Regions from separate parts of the Pseudomonas sp. GCEP-101 genome, predicted to be linked through region 2. Evidence: predicted binding sites of a transcription regulator. Region 2 holds the regulator's gene; each other region holds the start of a gene.
The links. Region 2 encodes FliA, which starts transcription of late flagellar genes. Its sites were predicted from a motif close to CTAAAGTTTNNNNNNNNNNNGCCGNTAA; they were not measured.

Region 1 (4,588 bases), 440 kb from region 2:
CCACGGAGCTGGACAGGCGCTGCATGGCTTCGCGGGTTTCCGCGGCGATCTGCCGACCTTCGGTGGTCAGGTCGTTGGCCTGGCGGGTAGCGTCGGCGGTACGTTGTACGTTGTCGGCCACTTCCTGCGTGGTGGCGGCCATCTGGTTGACCGCGGTAGCCACCTGCTCGGTCTCCTGGCGCTGACGGTCCAGGCCGGCGGAGCTGTGATGGGCCAGGGAGTCGGCTTCGCGAGCCTGCTCGGTGAGGGTTTCGGCGGTGTCCTGCAGACGAGTCAGACAGGTTTTCAGTCGTGCTTCCTGGCTGAGAATGGACATTTCCAGGCGTGCCTGGGCGCCGCGGCTGTCGGTGTACATTTGCGCGATCAGCGGGTCGGAGGTGGTCTGCTCGGCCAGGCGCAGCAGGCGCTTGAGACCGCGCTGCTGCCAGCCCAATCCGGCCAGGCCCAGCGGGATCGACAGCAGGGCCGCGAGCAGGAAGCCCCAGTGCGAATTGAGCCAGGCGCCGATGAGGAAACCGATCTGGCCGATCAGGATGAACGGCAGCCAGTCCAGCAACACCGGCAACCAGCGGTCACGGGTCGGAACAGCCGACTTGCCGGCGTTGATCCGCGCATACAGCGCCTCGGCGCGGCGGACCTGTTCGGCGCTGGGTTTCACCCGCACCGACTCGTAGCCGACGATCTCGTTGCGTTCATAAATGGGCGTGACGTAGGCGCTGACCCAGTAGTGATCGCCGCTCTTGCAGCGGTTCTTGACGATACCCATCCACGGTCGACCCTTCTTCAGCGTCGTCCACATGTGCGCGAAGACCGCCGGCGGCACGTCGGGATGGCGCACCAGGTTGTGCGGCGAGCCCACCAACTCCTCGTGGGAGAAGCCGCTGATGGCGCTGAAGGCATCGTTGACGTAGCTGATCACGCCTCGTGCGTCGGTGGTGGAGATCAGCCGCTGTTCGGCGGGGAAGGTGCGTTCACGCTGGGTGATCGGCTGGTTGTTGCGCATCAGGCTGGAATCCTGGAGAAAGGCGAATTGGAACGTCTGTCCAGCGTATCGGCCGCCAGATCGAAAATTTGATAGCGATCACAGAAAAATGACAGAAGAGTGACGCCGGTAGGCTGACGATAGCCTATCGCCATGAGTCACCGGAAGCCTTGCGAAAGTCGAAGAGGGCGGCCCGTTGCGGGCCGCCGGAGCGCTCTAGATCAGGCTGCGCAGCACGTAGTGAAGGATGCCGCCGGCCTTGAAGTACTCGACTTCGTTCTGGGTATCGATGCGGCAGAGCACCTCGAAGCTGTCCTGGCTGCCGTCCTCGCGTTGCACTGCGACCGTGAGGGGCATGTGCGGCTTCAGCTCGCCCGACAGGCCGCTGATACTCAGCACTTCCTTGCCGCTCAGCTTCAGGGCCTTGCGGTCCTGGCCCTCCTTGAACTGCAGCGGCAACACGCCCATGCCCACCAGGTTGGAACGGTGGATGCGTTCGAAGCTCTCGGCGATCACCGCTTTCACGCCCAGCAGGTTGGTGCCCTTGGCCGCCCAGTCGCGGGACGAGCCGGTGCCGTACTCCTTGCCGGCGACGATCACCAGGGGCGTGCCGTCCTGCTGGTAGCGCATGGCGGCATCGTAGATCGCCAGCTTTTCCCCGGTGGGTACATAGAGGGTATTGCCGCCTTCCTCGCCGCCCAGCATCTCGTTCTTGATGCGGATGTTGGCGAAGGTGCCGCGCATCATCACCTCATGATTCCCACGGCGCGAGCCGTAGGAGTTGAAGTCGGCGTAGGCCACGCCATGCTCGCTGAGGTAGCGCCCGGCGGGGCTGTCCTTCTTGATGTTGCCGGCGGGGGAGATGTGGTCGGTGGTCACCGAGTCGCCCAGTAGGGCGAGGATCTTCGCGCCACGGATGTCTGCCACCTGCGGCGGTGCCTCGGCGATGTGTTCGAAGAACGGCGGATGCTGGATGTAGGTGGAATCGTCCTGCCAGGTGTAGGTCTTGGCGTCCGGCACCTGGATCGCACGCCACTTCTCATCGCCCTGGAAGACTTCGGCGTACTCCTTGTGGAACATTTTCGTGTCGACTTTCTGAACGGCGTCGGCGATTTCCTGCTGGGTCGGCCAGATGTCCTTCAGATACACCGGCTGACCATCCCTGCCGGTGCCCAGCGGTTCTTTAGTCAGGTCGATGCGCACGGTGCCGGCGAGGGCATAGGCGACCACCAGGGGCGGCGACGCCAGCCAGTTGGTTTTCACCAGCGGGTGCACACGTCCTTCGAAGTTGCGGTTGCCCGAGAGCACCGAGGCGACGGTCAGGTCGGCCTGCTGGATGGCCTTCTCGATGGGCTCCAGCAGCGGGCCGGAGTTGCCGATGCAGGTGGTGCAGCCATAGCCGACCAGATCGAAGCCCAGTTCGTCCAGGTAACGGGTCAGGCCGGCGGCGTGGAAGTAGTCGGTGACCACCTTGGAGCCGGGGGCCAGGGAACTCTTCACCCAGGGCTTGCGCTGCAGGCCTTTTTCCAGCGCCTTCTTCGCCAGCAGGCCGGCGGCCATCATCACGCTGGGGTTGGAGGTGTTGGTGCAGGAGGTGATGGCGGCGATCACCACGGCGCCGTTCTTCAGCCGGTGGGTCTGGCCTTCGTAGTGGTAGTCGGCTTCCCCGGTGGACTCCGCCGAGCCGACGGCAGCGCCACCGCCGCCCTCGCTGAGCAGGCGGCCTTCCTCGGTGGCGGCGGGCTTGATCTGCAGGCCGAGGAAGTCATCGAAGGCCTGGCTGACGTGGCCGAGGGCAACGCGGTCCTGCGGGCGCTTGGGGCCGGCGAGGCTGGCTTCGACGTCGCCCATGTCCAGTTGCAGGGAGTCGGTGAATACCGGCTCGTGGACTTTCTCGCGCCACAGGCCTTGCGCCTTGCTGTAGGCCTCCACCAGTTGCACGGTGGCTTCCGGCCGGCCGGACAGGCGCAGGTAACCCAGGGTGATCTCGTCCACCGGGAAGAAGCCGCACGTGGCGCCGTATTCGGGCGCCATGTTGGCGATGGTGGCGCGGTCCGCCAGCGGCAGGTCGGCGAGGCCGTCCCCGTAGAATTCGACGAACTTTCCTACAACGCCTTTCTTGCGCAGCATCTGGGTAACGGTCAGCACCAGGTCGGTGGCGGTGATGCCTTCCTTCAGCTTGCCGGTGAGCTTGAAGCCGATGACCTCGGGAATCAGCATCGACACCGGCTGGCCGAGCATGGCCGCTTCCGCCTCGATACCGCCCACGCCCCAGCCGAGCACGCCCAGGCCGTTGATCATGGTGGTGTGCGAGTCGGTGCCGACCAGGGTGTCGGGGAAGGCGTAGGTGCGGCCGTCCTCATCCTTGGTCCACACGGTGCGCCCCAGGTATTCCAGGTTGACCTGGTGGCAGATGCCGGTGCCCGGCGGCACCACGCGGAAGTTGTCGAAGGCGTTCTGCCCCCAGCGCAGGAAGGCGTAACGTTCGCCGTTGCGCTCCATCTCTATCTCGACGTTCTGGGCGAAGGCGGACTGGCTGGCGAACTTGTCCACCATCACCGAGTGGTCGATGACAAGGTCGACAGGGGACAGCGGATTGATCTTCTGCGGGTCGCCGCCGGCCTTGGCCATGGCGTCGCGCATGGCGGCGAGGTCGACTACCGCGGGCACCCCGGTGAAGTCCTGCATCAGCACGCGGGCGGGGCGGTACTGGATCTCGCGCTCGGAGCTGCGGGTCTTCAGCCAGCCGGCCAGGGCCTTGAGGTCGTCGCCGGTAACGGTGTTGCCGTCTTCCCAGCGCAACAGGTTTTCCAGCAGGACTTTCAGGGACATGGGCAGCTTGCCGAGGTCTCCCAGGCTCTTCGCCGCGTCGGGCAGGCTGTAGTAGTGATAGGTCTTGCCGGCGACCTCGAGGGTGCGCAGGCTGTTCAGGCTATCCACTGCGGGCATGACATTCTCCTCAGGCTTGGATTCTGCTCGTGTTCGGCGGCGCGGCCGGGGCCGCGGCGCACTGGCGATACGGGGCGAGGGAGGGCGCGAACGTCCTGATCCATCGCCGCTGAACCACGGTCGGCGGCCCTTCTTGCCAGGCGGGGCAATCGGCGGGCAGTCGTCTGGCGGGCTGGGCCAGACCACTCAAGCTAGACCGCCCGAACGGGTATTGCCATCTGTTCTGGACCCTTGGCTCCGGCGTAGGGTTCAGAACAAGTGACTTCTGTCGTGGGAGATTTCCGGCGAATCTGCATGAAACCTTCGCGGGCACCCTCTATAGTGCGCGGCCAAGGAGACACCCCGATGAATACCCTCTTACTGCACTGCCGTCCGGGCTTCGAGAGCGAGGTCTGCGCCGAGCTGTCCGAACACGCCGCGCGCCTGGACATCCCCGGCTACGCCCGGGCCAAGCCGGCGACTGCCTACGCCGAGTTCATCTGCGCCGAGGACGACGGCGCCGAGCGCCTGATGCGCCAGCTGCGCTTCGCCGAGCTGATCTTCCCGCGCCAGTGGGCGCGCGGGAACGGCTTCACCGCGCTGCCGGAAACGGACCGCATCGGTGCGATCCTCGAGGCCCTGGCCGGTTTTCCGGCGTGCGGCAGCCTCTGGCTGGAG
Region 2 (4,588 bases):
AGGCGGTCGGTTGCATCGGCGATCTGCGACATCTCCTCGGCGTGCCGGGAGTTGGGGTCGATCTGGAAGTTGACGATGGCGTTGTGCAATTCGCGGGTGAGCTTGCCTACCTCCTGGTAGAGCCCGCGATCACGCGCCTGGTTGAGCTCGGAGATCAGCTGCACGGCGGTCTGAACGTCGCCCTGCTCGAGGCAGTCGACCAATTCGCGCGCGTGTTTTTTCAGGGTCGACTCGAAGTCACCCGCGGATTCGTTGAAATCCATGACGCCCTCTTGGCCAGCCTCAGCTGCCGACCCGCTCGAAAATCTTCTCGATCTTTTCTTTCAGCACCTGAGCGGTGAAAGGCTTGACCACATAGCCGTTGACCCCGGCCTGGGCCGCTTCGATGATCTGGTCGCGCTTGGCTTCGGCGGTGACCATCAGCACCGGCAGGTGCTTGAGGCGCTCGTCGGCGCGGACCGCACGGAGCAGGTCGATCCCGGTCATGCCGGGCATGTTCCAGTCGGTAACGAGGAAGTCGAAGTTGCCGCTGTGCAGCATCGGCAGCGCAGTGGTGCCGTCGTCGGCCTCTGCGGTGTTGGTGAACCCCAGGTCTCGCAGGAGGTTCTTGATGATGCGCCTCATCGTGGAAAAGTCGTCCACGATGAGAATTTTCATGTTCTTGTCCAAACCTGCCTCCATCGATACCAAACGCGCCCTGGCGGGCGTGCCGTCAATTCATCGAGCGTCGTGCGCTCTCGCCATGGGCGCGTCAAGGGAACGTCACCCAAAAAATTCGTAAGCCTATAACTTGCCTAAGGAAAATCCCTTCAGCCTTTTCGCTAGGAACAAGCAGGCGCGAAACTACCCGATGCTCAGCGAGCGCGCCACTCCGCCAGACGCGAACGCAAGCGCGCGGCGCACTGGCTGTGCAACTGGCTGACCCGGGATTCGCTGACGCCCAGTACTTCGCCGATCTCCTTGAGGTTGAGTTCCTCGTCGTAGTACAGGGCCAGCACCAGCCGCTCGCGCTCGGGCAGCTTGGTGATGGCGTCGGCCAGCGCCGCCTGGAAGCGTTCGTCCTCCAGCCCGTGGGACGGCTCGTTGTCGTGGTGCGATGCGTCTTCGGCAAGGCCGCCACTTTGTTCGCCGTCCTGCAACATGTCGTCGAAGCTGTACAGACGGCTGCCCTGGGTGTCGCTGAGGATGCCGTAATAATCTTCGAGGCTCATATTGAGTTCGGCAGCAACCTCCTGATCTTTAGCGTCGCGTCCGGTGCGCGCCTCGACGGCGCGGATGGCGTCGCTGACCATGCGGGTGTTGCGGTGCACCGAACGCGGGGCCCAGTCGCCCTTGCGCACCTCGTCGAGCATGGCGCCGCGGATGCGGATGCCGGCGTAGGTCTCGAAGCTCGCGCCCTTGCCCGCGTCGTATTTCTTCGCCGCCTCCAGCAGGCCGATCATGCCGGCCTGCATCAGGTCTTCCACCTGCACGCTGGCCGGCAGGCGGCCGAGCAGGTGGTAGGCGATACGCTTCACCAGCGGGGCATGCTTCTGGATCAGCAGTTCCTGGGAGTTGTGCGCCTGCGCCTTGCTGTACATACGCGCTCCGGAGGCCGCGGTCATACGGCCGAACCCGTGGGATGTTGCACCAGGCGCTCGACGAAGAACTCCAGGTGCCCTCGAGGGTTGGCCGGCAGCGGCCAGCTGTCGACCTTCTGCGCCACCGCACGGAAGGCCAGGGACGCCTTGCTGCGCGGGAACGCCTCATACACCGAACGCTGCTTCTGCACCGCCTTGCGCACCGACTCGTCGTAGGGAATGGCGCCCACGTACTGCAGGGCCACGTCGAGGAAGCGGTCGGTGACCTTGGTCAGCTTGGCGAACAGGTTGCGGCCCTCCTGGGGGCTGTGCGCCATGTTCGCCAGCACGCGGAAACGGGTCATGCCGTAGTCGCGGTTGAGCAGCTTGATCAAAGCATAGGCATCGGTGATGGACGTGGGTTCATCGCAAACGACCAGCAGCACTTCCTGCGCGGCGCGGACGAAGCTCACCACCGAGTCGCCGATGCCGGCGGCGGTGTCCACCACCAGCACGTCGATGTTGTCGCTGATGTCGCTGAAGGCCTGGATCAGGCCGGCGTGCTGCATCGGCGTGAGGTGGACCATGCTCTGGGTGCCCGAGGCCGCCGGAACGATGCGGATACCGCCCGGGCCCTGGAGGATCACGTCACGCAGGTCGCATTCGCCTTCGATCACGTCGGCCAGCGTGCGCTTGGGCGACAGGCCCAGCAGCACGTCGACGTTGGCCAGGCCCAGGTCGGCGTCCAGCAGCATGACGCGGCGACCCAGGTCGGCCAGCGCCAGCGACAGGTTCACCGACACGTTGGTCTTGCCCACGCCACCCTTGCCACCGGTGACTGCGATTACCTGAACGGGATGCATGCCCATATCAATACCTTGTCTCGTCGTTCGACCGTCACGCACCAGCGTTTCGGCTATTCCGGCTGCGGTGCTCCCCTGCTGCCGGTGCTCGCGGATCATCGTGCAGAGCATCCGCATCGCTTGGGCGACCCAAGCGGCCGCCCCGCGCCCCTACCCGGGGCTCACAATCGTCAGCTGGCGCGACGCACCGGCTGCTGGTAAAGGCCGGCGAACAGGTCGGCCATGGCGTCTTCGCAGGGCTCTTCCGGCGACTGCAGGCTCACCGCGCGGCTCACCAGTTGGTGCGCGCGTGCCAGGTGCAGGTCATCCGGGATCTTCGGCCCGTCAGCCAGATAGGCTACCGGGAGATGCTGGCTGATAGCCAGAGCCAGAGCTTCCCCGAGGCTGCCCGCTTCGTCCAGTTTGGTCAGGATGCACCCGGCCAGCCCACAGGAACGATAGTTCTGCCAGGCGGCCTTGAGCACCTGGCTCTGGCTGGTCGCGGCCAGCACCAGGTAATTCTTCACGTTCAGGCTCAGCGACGACAGCGCCTCGAGCTGCATGCGCAGCGCCGGGTCGTTGGCCGGCAGGCCCGCGGTATCGATCAGCACCAGGCGCTTGCGCGCCAGCGGGGCCATGGCCTGGATCAGCGACTGCCCCGGATCGACCAGGGTGACCGGCACATTGAGAATGCGGCCCAGAGTCTTGATCTGCTCCTGCGCGCCGATGCGGAAGCTGTCCATGGACACCAGGGCGATGCTCTGCGCGCCGTACTTCAGCACGTAGCGGGCAGCCAGCTTGGCCAGGGTGGTGGTCTTGCCCATGCCGGCCGGGCCGACCAGGGCGATCACCCCGCCCTGCTCCAGCAGGTCGATCTCCGGGGTGTTGATCGAGCGTGCCAGGTGCGCCAGCAGCATGCGCCAGGCCTGCTTCGGGTCGGCGATAGAGGCCACGCGCTCCAGCAGGCTGCGCGACAGGTCGGCCGGCAGGCCCATGCGCTGCAGGCGACGCCACAGGTTGGCCTGCTTCGGACGCTGGTTCTGCAACTGGTTCCAGGCAATCGAGCCAAGCTGCACTTCGATCAGTTCACGCAGGCCGTTGAGCTCGAAGCGCATGGCCTCCAGCGCCTGCTGGCCAGCGGCGGCCGGCGCCGGGGCCACCGGTGCGTCCATGGCGGCGGCGAGGGTTTCGGCGGCGCTGCGGCGCGGCTTCTCGGTGCCGTACATTTGACGGTCGCCGCGCACGCCATCGGCGGCACGGGTCGGCGCCGACAGGTCGGCCTTGGCCTGGGCGATCTTCGCCTGGGTCTTGCGCAGCTCGGCTTCCAGCGCCGGGTTCGGCTTGCTGGCCGCCACCGGTGCCTGGTAATCCAGCGCCGCGGTCAGTTCCACGCCGCCAGCGACACGGCGATTGCCGATGATCGAGGCGTCCGGGCCCAGCTCGTCACGGACCAGTTTCATGGCCTGACGCATATCAGCGGCGAAGAAGCGTTTTACCTGCATGGCCTCGGACCTCAATCAGTTCTGCCCAACGGTGGCAACGATCGTGACTTGTTTGTTGTCGGGAATTTCCTGGTACGCCAGCACGTTCATGGTGGGCACCGCCATCCGGGCGAATCGCGACATCATCGCGCGGATGGGGCCGGCCACCAGCAGAATCGCCGGCTTGCCAAGCATCTCCTGGCGCTGCGCCGCTTCAACCATCGAGCGTTGCAGCTTCTCGGCCATTCCGGGTTCCAGCAACATGCCTTCTTCGGAGCCCTGTCCGGCCTTCTGAAGACTATTGAGCAATATCTGTTCCAACCTGGGCTCCAGAGTGATCACAGGCAGCTCCGGCTCTAGTCCCACAATGGTTTGCACGATGGCGCGGGCCAGCGCGACGCGAACCGCCGCCACCATCGCGGCGGGATCTTGACTCTTCACCGCGACGTTGGCGATGGCTTCGGCGATGGTGCGGATGTCGCGCACCGGCACCTGTTCCTGCAGCAGCGCCTGCAGCACCTTGAGCAGGGTCGACAGGGAAATCAGCCCAGGCACCAGCTCCTCGGCGAGCTTGGGCGAGGTCTTGGCCAGCAGTTGCATCAGTTGCTGGACTTCTTCGTGGCCAAGCAGCTCGTGGGCGTGCTTGTGCAGGACCTGGTTGAGGTGTGTCGCAACCACGGTGCTGGCGTCCACCACGGTGTAGCCC
Region 3 (4,588 bases), 1.2 Mb from region 2:
ATCGTCGCGCAGCTGCCGCGCACCTCCGAGCTGCGCCGCCCGGACATGCGCGGCGTGCTCAAGCCGGTGGCGGCCAACGTCGACCGCATCGTCATCGTCTTCGCGCCGCGCCCGGAGCCCCACGCCAACCTGATCGACCGCTACCTGGTGGCCGCCGAGCACGCCGGCATAAAGCCGCTGCTGCTGTTGAACAAGGCCGACCTGATCGACGAGCAGAACGCGCCCTTCCTCGATTCGCTGCTGGGTACCTACCGCGAGCTGGGCTACCCGCTGCTGGAGGTGTCGGCCTTCAACGGCCTGGCGCTGGACGCCCTGCGCGCGGCGCTGAACGAGCACGTCAGCGTGTTCGTCGGCCAGTCGGGCGTGGGCAAGTCGTCGCTGGTGAATGCGCTGCTGCCGGGCGTCGATACCCGCGTCGGCGACCTGTCGGAAGTCACCGGCAAGGGCACCCACACCACCACCACCGCGCGGCTGTTCCACTTCCCCGCCGGCGGCGACCTGATCGACTCCCCCGGCATCCGCGAATTCGGCCTCGGCCATGTCAGCCGCGACGACGTGGAAGCGGGCTTCATCGAATTCCACGACCTGCTCGGCCACTGCCGCTTCCGCGACTGCAAGCACGACCGCGAACCGGGCTGTGCACTGCTCAAGGCGCTGGAAGACGGACGCATCTCGCCGCAGCGGATGGCGAGCTATCGGCACATCCTCGCGAGCCTGCCCGAAGACGAATATTGATCGGCAGATGACGACTTGCCCTGATCTGTAGGAGCGAGCTTGCTCGCGAACAAGCTCCACTGCGATGCGGTTCGCGAGCAAGCTCGTTCCTACGAAGAGCCAGCATCTCCGTGATCTGGCCATAACGAAGAAGGCCAGCGTTTCAGCTGGCATTCTTCGTTCATCACTGCTGCTTGTTCAGCTCGTCGAGCTTGAGCGTGCCACCGTCGTCGAACAGGTTGAGCTTCTGCTTGAGCTGGTCCGGCGGCAGCGGGTCGCCCTGGCCGGCCGCCGGCTTGCCCGGCGCGGCGTTGGGCGCCTCCGGTGCAACGCCTGGGGCTGCCGGGGCAGCACCGGCCTTGTCAGCGCCGCCATCCTGCCCCTCGATGGCACGCTGGGCCTTCTTGGTCAGGACGATGATGTCGATGCGGCGGTTCACCGGGTTGAGCGGCTTGTCGCGGTCGAACAGCGCGGACGAGGCGTAGCCGACCACCCGGGCGATCTGGTCTTCCGGGTAGCCGCCGGCTTCCAGCGCCCGCCGCGCGGCGTTGGCGCGGTTGGCGGACAGCTCCCAGTTGCCGAACTCGCCGTTGCCGGCGTAGGGCTTGGCGTCGGTGTGGCCGCTGATGCTGATCTTGTTCGGTACCTGCTTGATGGTCTCGGCCAGCGCCAGCAGGATGTCCTCGAAGTACGGCTGCAGGCGCGCGCTGCCCAGGTCGAACATCGGCCGGTTGTCCGAATCGACGATCTGGATGCGCAGGCCGTCCTGGGTGATCTCGAAGAGAATCTGGTCCTTGAAGCGCTTCAGCGTCGGGTTCTCGTCGACCTTGTTCTGCAGTTCCTGCAGCAACAGCTCCAGACGCTCCTTCTCCACCTGCTCGGCGACATCCTGGGCCTGCTGCTCGTTGATCTTGGCGTTCTCGTCCGGGTTGACCCGCGTCTCGTCGGCATCCGGCTGGGCCTGGATCTGCGGGTTCAGGGTCTTGTCCGGCGCCGGCGTCGGCGTGCCGCCCAGGTCGATGACGTAGGGGCTGGCGCTCTCGGTGAAGCCGATGGGATCCTGGAAATAGCCGGAGATGGCCTTCTTCTGCTCCGGCGTGGCCGACGACAGCAGCCAGAGCACGAGGAAGAACGCCATCATGGCGGTGGCGAAGTCGGCGAAGGCGATCTTCCAGCCACCGCCATGGTGGCCGGCGGCATAGCGCTTGATGCGCTTGACGATGATCGGCTGGTTATTATCCATGCGTCAGACGACCCATCAGCGACCGCGAACGGCCTGCTCCAGTTCGCTGAAGCTCGGGCGGTGCGCCGGCAGCAGCACCTTGCGGCCGAACTCCACGGCCAGCGACGGTGGCATGCCGGAGGCGGACGCCACCAGGCAGGCCTTGATCGCTTCGTAGAGGTTCAGTTCTTCCTTGGCGTCGTGCTCCAGGGCGTTGGCCAGCGGGCCGACGAAGCCATAGGCGGCGAGAATACCGAGGAAGGTGCCTACCAGCGCCGCGGCGACGTGGTGGCCGATCTCGGCCTGGCTGCCCTGGCCGAGCAGGGCCATGGTGATCACGATGCCCAGTACCGCGGCGACGATACCGAAGCCCGGCAGGGCGTCGGCGACACGGGTCACGGCGTGGGCCGGGTGCTCCAGGTCCTCCTTGAGGCTGCCCAGCTCCATGTCGAACAGGCCTTCCAGCTCGTGGGGCGCCATGTTGCCGGAGGACATGATGCGCAGGTAGTCGCAGACGTACGCCGTCATGCGTTCATCCTTGAGCACGGCCGGGTACTTGCTGAAGATCGGGCTGGCGGCCGGGTCCTCGACGTCGGCCTCGATGGCCATCATGCCTTCGCGGCGGCTCTTGTTGAGCACCTCGTAGAGCATCCCCAGCACTTCCAGGTAGAAGGTGTGGGTGAAGCGGTTGCCGAACATCTTCGGCGCCTTCTTCAGCACGGTCATGAAGGTGCTGCCGGGGTTGGCCTGGAGGAAGGCACCCAGCGCCGCGCCGCCGATGATCAGCACTTCGAACGGCTGGATGATGGCCGCGATCTTGCCGCCGGAGAGCATGTAGCCGCCGAGGACGCTGCCCAGAATGACGATGATGCCGATGATTTTTGCCATGGGGACCGGACTGAAACGGTGAACAGAAAGAGAGGCATGATTCCCGCCTCCCTGTTGTTATCGGAGATTTCGGGCAAGACTATAGGCCGAAAACACTAAAAACCAGTTCGGCGCCTCACGCATGCCCAAGCAAATGCTTCATCCCGAGCGTCTCAAGGCCTGGCTTACCCAGCTGGAAGATCTGCCGCTGCCGGTTCCGCTGGAGCAGCGCGATGACATTCGCCGGGCGCTGAACGACAGTCGCCGCTCGATCCGCGACATCGCCGAGCTGCTGCAGGACGCGCCGACGCTGGCCTTCGCCATCCTGCGCGAGGCCAACCGCGCGCCCAGCGCCCGGGACAATCCGGCGGAAAGCCTGGAGGTCGCCCTCAACCGCCTGGGCCTGTCCCGCGCCAGCCAGTTGCTGGAGCGCCTGCCGGCGGTGCCGGAAGCACAGATGCCGCGCGCCCTGAACCAGTTGCTGCTGATCAGCCGCCACGCCATGCAGCAGGCCAGCGGCCTGTTCGCCAACCGCCTGGCGCGGCTCTGGCAAGAAATCCACTGGGGCAGCCTGTTCACCCTCGCGCCACTGTGGGCACTGGCCACCGCCAGGCCGGAACTGGTGGAGAACTGGCAACGCCAGGTCTACGGCCTGGGCCGCTGCAGCAGCGAAGTCGAGGAGGAGCTGCTCGGCACCCCTCTGCTGCCGCTGTGCCGCGCGCTGGCCGACAGCTGGCGATTGCCGGACTGGGTCGGCCAGGGCTATGCCCTGCTCAGCGACGACAAGCGCCTGCTGGTGCGCGCCCTGCACGTCGCCCACACCGAACTCGAACCGCTGGGCCAGCAACAACGCCTGGACGCCGATCCGGAACTGCAACGCTGGCTGACCCGCCCGGCCAACACCATCCTGCTGGCCAACAGCCTCGCCATGGCGGCGCACCAGTCCTGGGGCGGCGTGCACATGCTGCGCTGGCAGCGCCTGACCAGCCTGTACTTGCAGATGCCCCTGGAGGAGCTGCAGCAGACCGTCCACGGCCTGGCCGCGCAAAGCGCGCGCCGCCACGCCCGCCCGCTGCTCTGGCACCCGGCCGAGGCGCTCCTCTGGCCCTGGGATGCGCGCCGCTGGCTCAATGGCCCGAAGGCCGAGGAACCGGCCAAGGCCCCGGACACCCTCGACGACTGGCGCCGCCAGTGCGCCCGGCTGATGCAGACGCCCAGCCCGTTCGGCAACGCCGTGCAGTTGCTCGATTGCGCCAGCGCCGCCTTGCAGGCCTGCGGGCTGCAACGCGGGATGATCCTGCTGGCCGACAAGGGCGGCGGCTGGTTGCAGGCGCGCCGGCACTTCGGCCTGGACGGCGAGATCGGCGACTTCAAGCTGGAGGTCGCCGCCAGCCCGGTGCTGCGCAAACTCCTGCAACAACCCGGGCAGTTGCGCCTGAGCCCGGCGAACATGGCGGAATTCTCGGCGCTGATTCCGGGCACGCTGAAGGCGCTGCTTCCCAGCGAACACCTGCTGCTGCGCTCGCTGGGCAACGGCGTGCGCGTGGTCATGCTGGTGGTCTGCGACCGCCACGGTCAGCCCCTGGCGGACCTGCACGCCCAGGCCTTCGGCCGCACCGTGCAGTGCATCGAGCACGCGGTGAAGCAGATGGCGCGGGGCGCCTGATCCGGAAAGGTTTGCGCCCCGCCGCGTCCCCTTTAAACTAACCGCCCTCAAGGGGTAGCCCAGGGCGCGAGCTCACGTTGCCTCCCCCACTGCTCTCGCCGGGAGACTCCGACATGTCC
Region 4 (4,588 bases), 2.5 Mb from region 2:
CGCTCGCGGTTGATCTCGACGACGAAGCTCTGGAAGCGCTGGCCTCGGCCTTCGAAGGTGATCACCAGGGGATCGTGACTGTCCATCAGCATTTTCAGGCTGGCGTGGATCTCCACCGGAGCTTTCAACACCTTCGGTGGTTGAGGGCCATTTTCCTCGGCGAACAGATTGGACACGGTCCGCAGGTCTCCATTGTGTTTGTTATGTGTCGTGCACGGGCAGGGCCGATAGTGGCATTCTGCCCTAGGGCGGGCCTTCAGGCCAGAGGAGGTCAGGCCTGGCTGAGCGGACGCTGGCGGTTGCCCTGGGTCGAGCCGCCGTAGCGGTCATACAGGCGCGGGGTGTCCTGGCCGCGCAGGATGTCGAGCGTGCGCTCGGTGCTGGCCTGGCCGGAGCGGATGATGCGGCCGTTGCGCTGGTTGGCTTCCTGGCAGCGCTCGAGCAGCGCGCCAAGTTCCTGCGCGCGCTCGGTCAGCGCGGCATTGCCGGTGGCCTGGGCGATCTGCGCGAGGCCCTCGCTGTCGGCGCTGACCCCGGCCTGCTGCAGTGCCTGGGTGCGGATGCGGCCGTTCTGCTCGAGCTGTTGCAGCAGCGGCAGCTTGCTGTCGAGCAGCTTCTGCAACTGGTCCAGATCACGCGCTTGCAGCGCCTGGTACTCGTCGTCGATCAGCTGCAGCAGCTGGCTGGCTGCTTCGATGTCGCCGGTGATCAGGGAAAGCAGGGCATCGGACATCTTCGGCTCGGCGTTCTAGCGGTTGACCCGGCGCTGACTGGACTCAGCGCTGGGATTCGAAATCGAGCAGCTTGCTGGCGACTTTCTGGCTGTCGACCTGGTAGCTGCCGTCAGCGATGGCCGCCTTGAGGCGAGCCACTTTCTCGTTGTCGACCACGGGCTGGTCCTTCAGTTGATCGCTTACTTTCTGCAGCTGCTGTGCCGTATCGCTGAGCTGTACCGGTTCGCCGCTCTTGGCCGGGGCGTTGACGGAGGCATTCTCGGCGGCGGCTTCGCTGCGACCGCTCTGGGCAGCACTGCTACGGCCAGTGCTGGCTGTCGTAGAGGCCGGGTTCAGCCGGTTGAAGTCGATGACCATGGTGGGAAACCTCTGGAGGTATTGGACGCTTGCCAAGCTTTTCGGCCGCCTTGAGAGAAACTTTAGGCCGAATTTTCGTGCACCCGCGCACATTTTGCAGAGGGCTGCGTCCATCATGCCAGAAAAGGCCGGAGTCGGAGAGCTACAGGCTGACTTCCACCGTCCCCGGCTCGACCACACGAGCCCTCACGATACGCTGCGAGCGCAGGTTGCGCACGCGGATCTGCTCGCCGGGCACCCCGTCGGAAAGCGCCTCGCCGGGCATGAACACGTTGATCGCACTGGTCTTGGCGCGGATCACCACCTGGTCGCCCTTGCGCACCGCCGCCGCCTGTTCGAGGAACACCGGCGCCAGCACCTGGTCGTTGACGGTCGGGCGCTTGAGTTTCATCCCGACCACCTGGTTGGGGTCGGTCAGAAAGCCCTGGCTGAGCTGGCCGACGTCGCGCTCGACCACGCTGATGTCGCCCGGCTCGATGACGTGGTTGCGTTGCAGCGGCAGGGTGGTGACGACAACTTGACGGAACAGCCTGACCGTCGCCGGCACGAACACCGTCCACGGCGAGCTGCCCTCGCAGAGCACCCGCACGGTGACCCGACCAACGGGCTGCGCCGGGCTTTCCAGCTTCTGTGTCAGGTCCTTGTCGCACTCCGCCAGGCGCAGCCTGGGGTCGATGCGTGCGACTTCGATCTCGTAGCGTGCGTCTATGCCCGAGGTCTGCAGATAATCTTCCACCTTGAACTCAAGAAAGCCCTGGGTGGAGCCGATAAGGATCTCAGGCGCGGTGAAGCCTTCCGCCCCAGCCGGGGAGAGGGTCAGCGCACCCGTCATGCCGAGCAGCGCCGCCACCAGGGTGCGCGCGAGTCTGGGCTGTCGGAAAAATGTCGTTGCCTGTTTCATGCAACGATCCTAGCAATGGTCATGCCGTCTTCGTGAGTCGGGGCGGCGTTGCGTGCACAGGAGGCTCAATGGCCGGAGTCATGGATTCGGTCAACCAGCGTACGCAGCTGGTTGGCCAGAATCGTCTCGAACTGCTGCTGTTTCGCTTGAACGGCAGCCAGCTGTACGGGATCAACGTGTTCAAGGTGAAGGAGGTGCTGCAGTGCCCCCGCCTGACCGTGATGCCCAAGTCCAGCCAGGTGGTGCGCGGGGTGGCGAACATCCGCGGCGGCACCATTCCGATCCTCGATCTGGCGCTGGCCACGGGGCGGCACGCCCTGCGGGACATCGCCAACAGCTTCGTGATCATCACCGAGTACAACACCAAGGTGCAGGGCTTCCTGGTGCACTCGGTGGAGCGCATCGTCAACATGAACTGGGAGTCGATCCATCCGCCACCCAAGGGCACCGGCCGCGATCACTACCTGACGGCGGTGACGCGGGTGGACAACCAGCTGGTGGAAATCATCGACGTGGAGAAGATCCTCGCCGAAGTGGCGCCGACCTCGGAGGACATCTCCGATGGCGTGCTGGATGCCGAGACCCAGGCCCGCGCGGTGAGCAAGCGCGTGCTGGTGGTGGACGACTCCTCGGTGGCGCGCAAGCAGCTGGTGCGTTGCCTGGAGACCGTCGGCGTGGAAGTGCTGGCGCTCAACGACGGCCGCCAGGCGCTGGATTACCTGCACCAGATGGTCGAAGCCGGCGGGCACCCGGGCAGCGATCTGCTGATGGTCATCTCGGATATCGAGATGCCGGAGATGGATGGCTACACCCTCACGGCGGAAATCCGTCACGACCCGCGCATGCAGGATCTGCACATTCTCCTGCATACTTCGCTGTCCGGGGTGTTCAACCAGGCCATGGTGAAGAAGGTCGGCGCTGACGACTTCCTCGCCAAGTTCCGCCCTGATGACCTGGCGGCCCGTGTGTCGGACCGCATCAAGGCAGTGGATGGCGCGACGGCCTGAGCCGTTGTGATGAGGTGCGGGCGGCGCCGGTGTCGCCCGCATCGTCTAAGGTTTTTTTGAACACCGGTCAGACCGCTGTCGTCGTAGCACTGACAGCTGTCACGAGCAAAGAGGCTTATCTGTGACATCCACCAATTCTGAATTCGAGCTGTTCCGGGATTTCCTGGAGAAGACCTGCGGCATCCTCCTGGGCGCCAACAAGCAGTACCTGGTCTCCAGCCGCTTGAACAAGTTGATGGAGCAGCAGGGCATCAAGTCCCTGGGCGAGCTGGTGCAGAAGATCCAGATGCGCAGCCAGCTGCGCGAACAGGTGGTCGATGCGATGACCACCAACGAGACCCTGTGGTTTCGGGATACCTATCCCTTCGAGGTGCTGAAGAACCGCGTGCTGCCGGAGATGATCAAGGCCTCGCCGGGGCAACGCCTGCGCATCTGGTCCGCGGCCTGTTCCTCGGGTCAGGAGCCGTATTCGCTGTCGATGGCCATCGATGAATTCGAACGCACCAACCTCGGCCAGCTGAAGGCCGGCGTGCAGATCGTCGCCACCGACCTCTCCGGCTCCATGCTTACCGCCTGCAAGGCCGGCGAATACGACAGCCTGGCGATCGGCCGCGGCCTGTCGCAGGAGCGCCTGGCGCGCTACTTCGACCAGAAGACGCCGGGACGCTGGACGGTGAAGCCGGCGATCAAGAGCCGTGTGGAGTTCCGCGCGCTGAACCTGCTGGACAGCTACGCCACGCTGGGCAAGTTCGACATGGTGTTCTGCCGCAACGTGCTGATCTACTTCTCGGCCGAGGTGAAGCGCGACATCCTCCTGCGCATCCATGCCACCCTCAAGCCGGGCGGCTACCTGTTCCTGGGCGCTTCCGAAGCGCTCAACGCGCTGCCCGACCATTACCAGATGGTCCAGTGCAGCCCGGGGATCATTTACAAGGCCAAGTGATGAGGCCGTGGCGGATCGGGCGGAGTTCGCAGAGGTGTCCGATCCGATCGCAGACGACGTCCGCTCCTACGCCCAGCTTGGCGCTGGTAGATGCCCCCGTCTCCTTCTGAACATCCGCGTGCCCCGCTCCCTCTCCCTAACCCTCTCCCTGAAGGGAGAGGGGACTGGCTCGGTGCCAACTGAACCCGAGGCATCAACTGGCACGGATAGTCCCTCTCCCTAACCCTGGCTGCGCGCCTCGCTCCGAAGGGAGAGGAGACTGGTTCGGTACCGGCTGAATCCGAGCCTTTCAGCGGCCACGGATAGCTCCCTCTCCCTTTAGGGAGAGGGCGGGGGGAGAGGGCAAGCCTTGCATAGGACTATCCAGGTGGGAGCCACTGTCTTCTTCGGTTACTCGGCCGTAATCCTGCGCGAACCCTGTAGGAGCGGGCCATGCCCGCGATCCGTCGGCAGGGCCGACGATGCCCTGTCACCAGGTCTTCGGCCGATAGCCCTTCACGCAGGCGCGCACCTCGTCATCGATTACGTTGCCCGGCTTGATGCACTCGGCCAGCGTGCGCGGGCTGTCGCTGTAGGGCGAGGCCACCGGCGCCGACGGTGTACCGCCCGGGGCCATGCCCAGGCGCGCCTGCAGCAGCACCCAGCG

Region 1: the regulator FliA is predicted to act here: its motif matches at 1,049-1,076, upstream of N0B71_RS25960 (methyl-accepting chemotaxis protein).
Region 3: the regulator FliA is predicted to act here: its motif matches at 2,882-2,909, upstream of motA (flagellar motor stator protein MotA).
Region 4: the regulator FliA is predicted to act here: its motif matches at 1,130-1,157, upstream of flgM (flagellar biosynthesis anti-sigma factor FlgM).

Annotation. Positions count from the first base shown of each region.
Region 1 is NZ_CP104011.1:5,762,050-5,766,637, reverse strand. It holds gene N0B71_RS25960 (methyl-accepting chemotaxis protein) at 1-1,003, opposite strand, end outside; gene acnA (aconitate hydratase AcnA) at 1,199-3,931, opposite strand; gene rlmM (23S rRNA (cytidine(2498)-2'-O)-methyltransferase RlmM) at 4,277-4,588, shown strand, end outside.
Region 2 is NZ_CP104011.1:6,199,494-6,204,081, forward strand. It holds gene N0B71_RS28000 (protein phosphatase CheZ) at 1-263, opposite strand, end outside; gene N0B71_RS28005 (chemotaxis response regulator CheY) at 283-657, opposite strand; gene fliA (RNA polymerase sigma factor FliA) at 855-1,604, opposite strand; gene fleN (flagellar synthesis regulator FleN) at 1,601-2,428, opposite strand; gene flhF (flagellar biosynthesis protein FlhF) at 2,593-3,903, opposite strand; gene flhA (flagellar biosynthesis protein FlhA) at 3,919-4,588, opposite strand, start outside.
Region 3 is NZ_CP104011.1:1,135,517-1,140,104, forward strand. It holds gene rsgA (small ribosomal subunit biogenesis GTPase RsgA) at 1-735, shown strand, start outside; gene motB (flagellar motor protein MotB) at 899-1,957, opposite strand; gene motA (flagellar motor stator protein MotA) at 1,973-2,824, opposite strand; gene N0B71_RS05285 (HDOD domain-containing protein) at 2,946-4,469, shown strand; gene rhdA (thiosulfate sulfurtransferase) at 4,583-4,588, shown strand, end outside.
Region 4 is NZ_CP104011.1:3,746,319-3,750,906, forward strand. It holds gene N0B71_RS17190 (flagellar brake protein) at 1-176, opposite strand, end outside; gene N0B71_RS17195 (flagella synthesis protein FlgN) at 272-733, opposite strand; gene flgM (flagellar biosynthesis anti-sigma factor FlgM) at 777-1,091, opposite strand; gene flgA (flagellar basal body P-ring formation chaperone FlgA) at 1,234-1,923, opposite strand; gene N0B71_RS17210 (chemotaxis protein CheV) at 2,061-2,999, shown strand; gene cheR (protein-glutamate O-methyltransferase CheR) at 3,121-3,942, shown strand; gene N0B71_RS17220 (hypothetical protein) at 4,412-4,588, opposite strand, start outside.